Regions from separate parts of the Arthrobacter ramosus genome, predicted to be linked through region 2. Evidence: riboswitches for the same ligand, from Rfam matches in the RefSeq annotation. Region 2 holds a riboswitch; the other holds the start of a gene.
The links. Region 2 has a riboswitch for glycine ahead of lipA (lipoyl synthase). Riboswitches for the same ligand answer to the same signal wherever they lie in the genome.
Positions count from the first base shown of each region.

Region 1: linked by a shared signal. The riboswitch ahead of gcvP (aminomethyl-transferring glycine dehydrogenase) and the one ahead of lipA (lipoyl synthase) in region 2 are both predicted to bind glycine.

Region 1 is NZ_BAAAWN010000001.1:3,996,999-4,001,407, reverse strand. Features, by position in the region: gene ABD742_RS18405 (MFS transporter) at 1-1,157, opposite strand, end outside; gene ABD742_RS18400 (TetR/AcrR family transcriptional regulator) at 1,240-1,788, shown strand; glycine riboswitch at 1,977-2,074, shown strand; glycine riboswitch at 2,076-2,183, shown strand; gene gcvP (aminomethyl-transferring glycine dehydrogenase) at 2,236-4,409, shown strand, end outside.
Region 2 is NZ_BAAAWN010000001.1:148,721-153,129, reverse strand. Features, by position in the region: gene dhaK (dihydroxyacetone kinase subunit DhaK) at 1-657, opposite strand, end outside; gene ABD742_RS00760 (MIP/aquaporin family protein) at 654-1,409, opposite strand; gene ABD742_RS00755 (IclR family transcriptional regulator) at 1,579-2,337, shown strand; glycine riboswitch at 2,445-2,543, shown strand; glycine riboswitch at 2,545-2,648, shown strand; gene lipA (lipoyl synthase) at 2,698-3,723, shown strand; gene ABD742_RS00745 (methylenetetrahydrofolate reductase) at 3,740-4,409, shown strand, end outside.

The sequences.
Region 1 (4,409 bases), 3.8 Mb from region 2:
TCCGCCGAGCCGACCCCTATGGCCAGCAGCAGGAGTGCCGTCAAAAGGTACCCCGGACCCTGGCTGTGGTTGCCCAAGGCGGCCACGAGGTATCCCACTGCGCTCAGCGCCAAGCCCGATGCCACCACCAGGCCCGGGCGGATCCGCTTGACCAACGGAACCACCACCAGGCCCGCCACGATGGTGGCCAGCAGTGCCGGAACCATCGCGATCCCCGCCTGCATGGGGGATTGGCCTTCCACGAGCTGCAAGTGCTGCGCGAAGAAGTAGATGAAGCCCGTCATGGAGAACAGGGACAAGACGTTGGCCGTGATGGCCGTGCTGAACACCTTGTTCCGGAAAAGCCGTACGTCCAACATGGGCGATGCCAAAGAGCGCTGCCTGCGGACGAAGACGATTCCCATGGCCAGGCCGGACGCCATGAAGGCCGCGGGTCCAGGGCCAAAACCGTGCACGGCGGCCTCCTTGATGCCATAAACCACGGGGGCCATCGTCAAGATGGACAGCACGACGCTGGGAACGTCCGGTTTGCCCGGGTTGCGATCCTTGGACTCCGGAATGAGGGACGGGCCGAAGGCGAGCAGGGGCAGCAACAGCGGCACTGCAACCAGGAACACGGCTCCCCACCAGAAGTGCTCCACGAGCCAGCCACCGAAGATCGGCCCGAGCGCGGCGCCGCCGGAGAATCCCGCGGCCCACACGGCGACGGCGAGCCGGCGGCGGTTAGGGTCCGGGAAGATGTTGCGGATCAAGGACAGCGTGGACGGCATGAGCATGGCGCCGAAGATGCCCATGCTGGCGCGTCCAGCGATGAGCCATTCAGCCGACGGCGCGAAGGCGGTGGCCGCGGAAACGGCGGCAAAGCCCGTGCTGCCGATCAGCAGCAAGCGCCGGCGGCCGATCCGGTCTCCCAGGTTTCCCATGGACACCAACAGGGCTGCGAGAACCAGCGGGTACGCATCGACGACCCACAGCAGCTGCACGCCCCCGACCTCCAACGAACGGGCGATTTGCGGCAGGGCAAATGTGAGTGCCGTATTGTCCACAGCCACCAGCAGCACGGGGAACATCAGGAGTGCCAGGGCAGCCCAATCGCGCCACGGGGCGGATTGGATCGAAGGGGTGCGGGGGTGCTGGGTTGTGGACGGCGTGAACATGAAGATAACTGTACCGTCTGGACGGTATAGTTTCAATCTGACTTATAAAATTACCGCATCGAACTAAGGGATGATGGACACCATGCCGCGAAAACCTATTGCCCGGGACGCTGTCCTGGATGCCTTTGAAGCCCTGCTGATCGAGGTGGGGGAGCGGGCTGCCACCCTGGACGCCGTCGCAAAGCGTGCAGGCGTCTCCAAGGGCGGCTTGCTCTACCATTTCCCCAACAAGGAAGCCATGATCGGTTCCTTGCTTGAACGCATGGACGGGCTTGCCGCGCTGGATATCGAGGCAATGAAGGCAGCACCCGAAGGCGCGGCCGCGTTCTTCATCAAGTCTTCCCTCTGGGCGGATACTCCCTTGGACCGGGTGTTCGTGGCAGCTACGCGGCTCGCGGAAGTGGCGCATGAAGAAACCCGCAGGCGCTTCGCCGGGATCCAGCAGCAATGGCTCGATGTGCTGGCCGAGGAAGTGGGGCCCGAAATGGCCAAAGCGGTCCGGTATATGGGCGATGGACTTTACTTCAACGCAATGCTTGAGGGCGGCGCCGGTGATACGGAAGTCAAGGCCAGCGCGAGGAGCGCCGACGTCGGTGCGCTGCTGGCCGCCGTCGAACGCCTCCGTGACTGAGTGGGGCCCAACTAACTCGCAGTTGTTGTCGTTTAGAGGCTCCAAAACGACATCTAGTGCGAGCTAGTTGGGAAAGCCGGGCGGGGTCGGTGACCACATTTGCGGTCGCGGGCAGTCCATAGGACAATTGAGAGTTGTGGCAGCCGTCACCGGCAACCACGATCGATTCACATAACTGAATAAGCCTTTGATCTGCGGCGGGAGAGTCCTGCAGGCAAGTGATGCAGGCGCCGTAGGAGCAAATCCTCCCCAGGAATCTCTCAGGCCCACGCACCGCCGCGGCAAGGCAACTCTGGAAAGCAGCACGCTGACGCGTGCTCACCGACGGTGCAAGCGAAACAGTGCCACAAGCACGGTTCCGCGGAAACTCTCAGGTCCAATACAGAGCGGGGAGGAACCCGATTAGCTGTGGCGTACCCTTCGCCGCCTTATTGATGGAGTTCCTTCGTGACGGTTAGTTCAACCTCCACTACGTTCGTTGACCGGCATATCGGCGCCCGCCGCCAGGCCGACATTGACATCATGCTCAAGTCTGTTGGTTACGACAGTGTCGATTCGCTCGTAGACACCGCGGTTCCCAATGACATCCGCCAGGACGTCGCACTGACGCTCCAGAACGCCCTCAGCGAGGTGGAAGTTCTGGCTGAACTTCGCAAGCTGGCGGCCAAGAACAAGACGGCCGTGCAGATGATCGGCCAGGGCTACTACGACACCGTCACTCCGCCAGTGATCCGCCGCAACATCCTCGAATCCCCGGCCTGGTACACGGCCTACACCCCGTACCAGCCGGAAATTTCCCAGGGCCGCCTCGAAGCCCTGCTGAATTTCCAGACCATGGTCCAGGATCTCGTGGGCCTGCCCATCGCCAACGCCTCCCTGCTGGACGAAGCCACCGCCGTGGCGGAGGCCTTCCTGATGATGCGCCGTGCCAATAAGAACAAGACGGCCCATGACGGCAAGACCGTCCTCGACGCCGACTGCCTGCCGCAGACCATCGCCATCGTGAAGGGCCGCGCCGAGGCGCTGGGCTTCGAGGTGGAGATCGCGGACCTGTCCCGGGGCCTGCCCGACGGCGACATCAACGGCATCGTGCTGCAGCAGCCGGGCGTTTCGGGTCGGGTGTTCGACCATGCCGCCGTGATCGCCGCCGCCAAGGAACGCGGTGCCCTCGTCACCGTCGCCGCGGACCTGCTCGCCCTCACCCTGATCACGCCTCCGGGCGAGCAGGGCGCCGACATCGCCGTCGGCTCCACCCAGCGCTTCGGGGTGCCGTTGTTCTTCGGCGGCCCGCACGCCGCGTACATGGCTGTCCAGAAGGGCCTCGAGCGCTCGATGCCGGGCCGCTTGGTGGGCGTTTCCAAGGACGACGCCGGCACTCCCGCTTACCGCCTGGCGCTGCAGACCCGCGAGCAGCACATCCGCCGCGAGAAGGCGACGTCCAACATCTGCACCGCGCAGGCCCTGTTGGCCATCGTTTCCTCGATGTACGCGGTCTACCACGGCCCCGATGGCCTGAAGGCGATCGCCGAGACCGCCCACAACCACGCCCGGACCCTGGCGGCGTCCTTGAAGGCCGCGGGCCTTGAGGTCCTGCACGGCAGCTTCTTCGACACCGTCACCGTCCGGGTCCCGGGCAAGGCTGCCGCGATCGTTGCAGCCGCCGAGGCCAAGGGCATCAACCTGCGCGGCATCGACGCCGACACGGTCGGCGTCTCCGTTGACGAGACGACGACGGCGACCGTCCTCGCCGACGTCGCTGCGGCGTTCGGCGCTTCGCTCGCAGGCGGGGGAGAGGGCTTCGCCCTGGAGGCCGCCGTCGAGCGTTCTTCCGACTACCTTCAGCACCCGGTGTTCAACACCCACCGTTCCGAGACCCAGCTGCTGCGCTACATCCGCAAGCTTTCGGACCGCGACCTGGCGCTGGACCGCACCATGATCCCGCTGGGTTCGTGCACCATGAAGCTGAACGCCACCGCGGAGATGGAAGCCATTTCCTGGCCGGAATTCGCCTCGATCCACCCCTTTGCCCCGGATTCCCAGACCGAGGGCTGGCGCGAACTGATCGAAGATTTGGAAGCTGACCTCACGGAGATCACGGGCTATGACCAGGTCTCCATCCAGCCCAACGCCGGTTCCCAGGGCGAGCTCGCGGGCCTGCTGGCCATCCGCGGCTACCACCACTCCCGCGGCGAGGCCCAGCGCAACGTCTGCCTCATCCCGGCTTCAGCCCACGGCACCAACGCCGCCTCGGCAGTACTGGCCGGCATGAAGGTGGTCGTCGTGGCCACCGCGGCCGACGGCACCATCGACCACGCGGACCTGCAGGCCAAGATCGACGCCAACAAGGACGTCCTTTCGGCCATCATGATCACCTACCCCTCCACGCACGGCGTGTACGACGCCGACGTCCGCGAAATCTGCGACTCCGTGCATGCAGCCGGCGGCCAGGTGTACGTTGACGGTGCCAACCTGAACGCCTTGGTGGGCCTGGCCCAGCCGGGCAAGTTCGGCGGCGACGTGTCCCACCTGAACCTGCACAAGACCTTCTGCATCCCGCACGGCGGCGGCGGACCGGGCGTTGGCCCGGTCGCGGCCAAGGCGCACCTTGCACCCTTCATGCC
Region 2 (4,409 bases):
CTCGCCGTGGATGCCGACGCCGAGTTCCATTTCGCCCTCGGGGAGGTCGAAGCTGGGCCTGCCGACGGCAGGAACAGTGCAGCTGGTGAGTGCTGCCCCCATGGAACGCCCGGCATGGGCGGTCCGTTCGGCGAGCCCGTGTACCTTCTCAAGGGACCAGCCGCGGGCAGCTGCTGCGCCGGCAACTTTTTCCAGAATCAGCGTGGTGCCGACACCGCGCCGGCCCGCTGTCCAGGTGGAGTCCTCCACCGCGACGTCGTCTGCGACGACAACGGTGGCCACCTCGATTCCCTGCTCCCGGGCGAGTTCGGCGGCCATTTCAAAGTTGAGCAGGTCGCCGGTGTAGTTTTTCACCACGAAGAGCACCCCCGCCCCGGTGTCCACCCGGGTGGCGGCGGCCAGAATCTGGTCGGGCGTCGGTGATGTAAAGATCTCACCGGCGCACGCGGCATCCAGCATCCCTGCGCCGACGAACCCGCTGTGCAGCGGTTCATGGCCCGAGCCACCTCCGGAGACCAGTGCGACGCGTCCCTCCCGTGGTGCGGTGCTGAAAACGATGCGGTTCTCGAAATCAACGGAAAGTTGGCCGTGCGCGGCGGCGACACCGCGCAGGGCGTCTGCCAGCAGAGTCTGCGGGGAGTTGATCAGCTTGTTCACGCCCGGGACTCCTGCTCGGTCAGCGCCTCGGTGAGCGAGGTGCGGTCAGCCTGGGTGCGCGAGATGAGCCCGAACAACAATCCCGCGGCGACGCCCGCGGCAAGTTCGGCGACAACATAAACAGGCCATTGCTCCCAGTGAACGGTTCCGCCCATCAGGAACTGTACGAGCATCGGCCCGGTGGTCCTGGCGGGGTTGATCGATGCCCCCGTGGCGGGCGCGACGGGGATGATTGCGGCGAACACGATGAAGCCGATGACAATCCCGGCGAAACCCGGTGCGGCCTTGCGGTGGATCACGCCGAAGACCGTGAAGACCAGAATGAACGTGCCGATGAATTCAGCGGTGAAAGCCTGCCAGACGGGGATGTCACCATAGGCGGCCACCCCGAGGCCCAGCTCACTGGCCTTCTGGCCGAGGACCGCAATGATCGCGAGGGAACCTGCAACAGCACCCAGTACCTGGGCTGCGAGGTATCCCGGCACGTCACGCCACGGGAACTTCCCTGTGGCGGCCAGCGCCACGGTCACTGCGGGGTTGATGTGGTTTCCCGAGATGTAACCGAAGACGTAGACGGTGCCAATGACGACTGCACCAAACGACAGGGAGATGAAGCCCAGCTCCGAACCGGTAAACGGCGCATTGCCGCGGGCGATGGCGAGGGCCGGGACGGATCCTACTCCTACGAACACGAGGAACGCGGTCCCCAGGAACTCGGCAGCGACGCGCTGCCACATGCGGTTTTCGTCCATGACGAAAGTTCTCCTTTGAACGGTGGATGAAATTAGCCGAAGAGTCGGATTCGACATTGTCAACTCTGATTCGGTATTATCGAATAATGCCGTTTAGGATCCCTGGTTGTCAAGGGGTTAAATTGACATGTCGAACGGAGAAGCCAATTGATGATGGGAGAGTGGAGCTGTGATCCAGTCGATTGACCGAGCGGCCAAAATCCTCGGGCTCCTTCAGGGCGCCAGGCGCCTTGGAATCTCCGAACTGGCCGCCGCATTGGAGCTTCCGCCTTCCACGGTCCACGGACTCGTGAAATCGCTGCAGGCACACGGGCTGGTCGCCCAGGAAAGCTCCGGAAACCGCTACATGCTCGGGCCCGCGCTGCTGAAACTTTCGAGCGTCTACCTCGACACCCTTGACGTCCGGGCCCGCGCGATGCGGTGGATGCACGAGTTGTCCCGACGGACCGGTTACGCGACGCGACTGGGTGTGAACCTTCTCGGCGAAGTTTTGATCATTCATCACGACCGCCGCCCAGACGGCACAGAGCAAATGCCGGAAACAGGACTCAACCTGCCCGCCCACGCCTCTGCTCTCGGAAAAGTACTACTCGCCTACAACCCCGAGTTCGAAAACGACGTGCTCAGCAAGCCGCTGGCCGAATTTACCGGCGAAACCATTACCAACCCCGCAGTCCTCCGATCCCAGCTTGAGGAAGTGCGCAAGAACGCGCTCGGGTTGGAATACGAGGAAGCGGTGATTGGCGAAGCTTCCATCGCGGCCCCCGTCTACGATGAAAGCGGGACCGTCATCGCCGTTTTGTCGGTAGTGCTCTCCGCGAGCGAGTGGCCGGCAAGCGAGGCCACCGTCCGCGAACTCCGCGACGCCGCGTGGACAATTTCGCGGGAACTCGGAGCTTCCGTATGGTCCTCACAAGGCGCCCGCTAGACCTTGCGCCAACCAGAACCCGCGACAATTGCGACAGCCACTCTTTGCGTGCCGCACAGGCACCGGATACCATGTGAGACGTGTCACCGAAAGGCGGCACGTGCTTATGATCTGCGGCGGGAGAGCCCTGCCGGTACGTTTCAGCAGGCGCCGTAGGAGCAAATCCTCCCCAGGAATCTCTCAGGCCCATGTACCGCCGCGGCAAGGCAACTCTGGAAAGCAGCCCGGGCAACCGGACTCACCGACGGTGCAAGCGTCCAGCCGAGAGGCGGAGACGCGGAAACTCTCAGGTCCAATACAGAGCGGGGAGGAACCGAATCATCGTGGTGCGTCCGCGCCACCTGAATTATGGAGTTCCTCATGACCCTGGCACCTGAAGGCCGTAAGCTGCTGCGCGTTGAACAACGCAACAAAGCCGTCCCGGTCGAACGCAAGCCCGAGTGGATCAAGGCCAAGGTCCAGATGGGCCCGGAATTCGTGGGCCTGAAGAACCTCGTGAAAAAAGAAGGCCTGCACACCGTCTGCGAGGAAGCCGGCTGCCCGAACATCTTCGAGTGCTCGGAAGACAAGGAAGCGACCTTCCTGATCGGCGGCTCCGAATGCACCCGCCGCTGCGACTTCTGCCAGATCGACACCGGCAAACCCTCCCCCGTGGACATGTTCGAACCCACCAAGGTCGCCCGCTCCGTCCAGGCCATGGCCCTGCGCTACGCCACCGTCACCGGCGTCGCCCGCGACGACCTGGCAGACGAAGGCGTCTGGCTCTACGCCGAAACCGTCCGCAAGATCCACGAACTGAACCCCGGCACCGGCGTCGAACTGCTCATCCCCGACTTCTCCGGCAAACCCGAACACATCCAGGCGATCTGCGACTCGAACCCGGAGGTCTTCGCGCACAACGTCGAAACCGTGCCCCGGATCTTCAAGCGCATCCGCCCCGCGTTCCGCTACGACCGCTCCCTGGACGTCATCACCCAGGGCCGGGCCGCCGGCATGGTCACCAAATCCAACCTGATCCTGGGCATGGGCGAAACCCGGGAAGAGATCTCCGAAGCCCTTACCGACCTGCGCGCCGCCGGCTGTGACCTGATCACCATCACCCAGTACCTGCGCCCCTCCGAACGGCACCTGCCCGTGGACCGCTGGGTCAAACCCCAGGAATTCGTCGAACTCGCCACCGAAGCCGAGGAAACCGGCTTCCTCGGCGTCATGTCCGGCCCCCTGGTCCGCTCCTCCTACCGCGCCGGACGCCTCTGGGCCACCGCGATGCGCAAGAAAGGCCGCGAAATCCCCGCCCACCTGGCCCACATCGCCGAAGGCATCCAGGACTCCGGCACCACCCGCCAGGAAGCCCGCACCCTCCTCGCACACCACACGACGGCCTGATCCGCAAGGAGCCAGCATGTTCCCCACCCGGATTGAAATCATTCCCTCGGACGGAATCGTTGAGAAAGTCCAGGCCGCTGTGCCGCTTTCCACTGCGCTCACCGTTACCTGCCTGCCCCATCACGGCATCGCACGGACCATGGAGGCTTCCATCAAGCTCAGCCTTCTGGGCTACAACGTGATTCCGCACCTCTCGGCGCGCGGGCTGGAGCACCGGGCGCAGCTTTCCGGCATCCTCCGGGACTGCGGGGCCGCCGGGATCGCGGAGGTCTTCGCCATCGGTGGAGACGGTGCGCAAGCTGCCGGCCCCTATCGATCGAGCCTTCCCCTCTTGGCGGACATCGCCGAGTACTCCGGCGGTAGCATCACCGCGGGCATCGCCGGTTACCCCGAGGGGCACCCTTCCGTGAGCGGACTGGACTTGCTGGATGCCCTGTTGGCCAAACAACATTTGGCCACGCACGTTGTCACGCAAATGTGCTTCTCCGCCCCGAAGGTCCTCGATTACGCAGCACTCCTGCGCCGCGAAGGGGTCGACCTGCCAGTGTGGGCCGGTGTTGCCGGGGCCGTTCCGCGGACAAAACTGCTGGCGCTCGCGACCCAGATCGGCGTCGGGACATCCCTGAAGTTCCTCAGTAACAAAGGAACCACCCTTGCCCGCAAGCTTCTAGGCGTGGACAAGTACT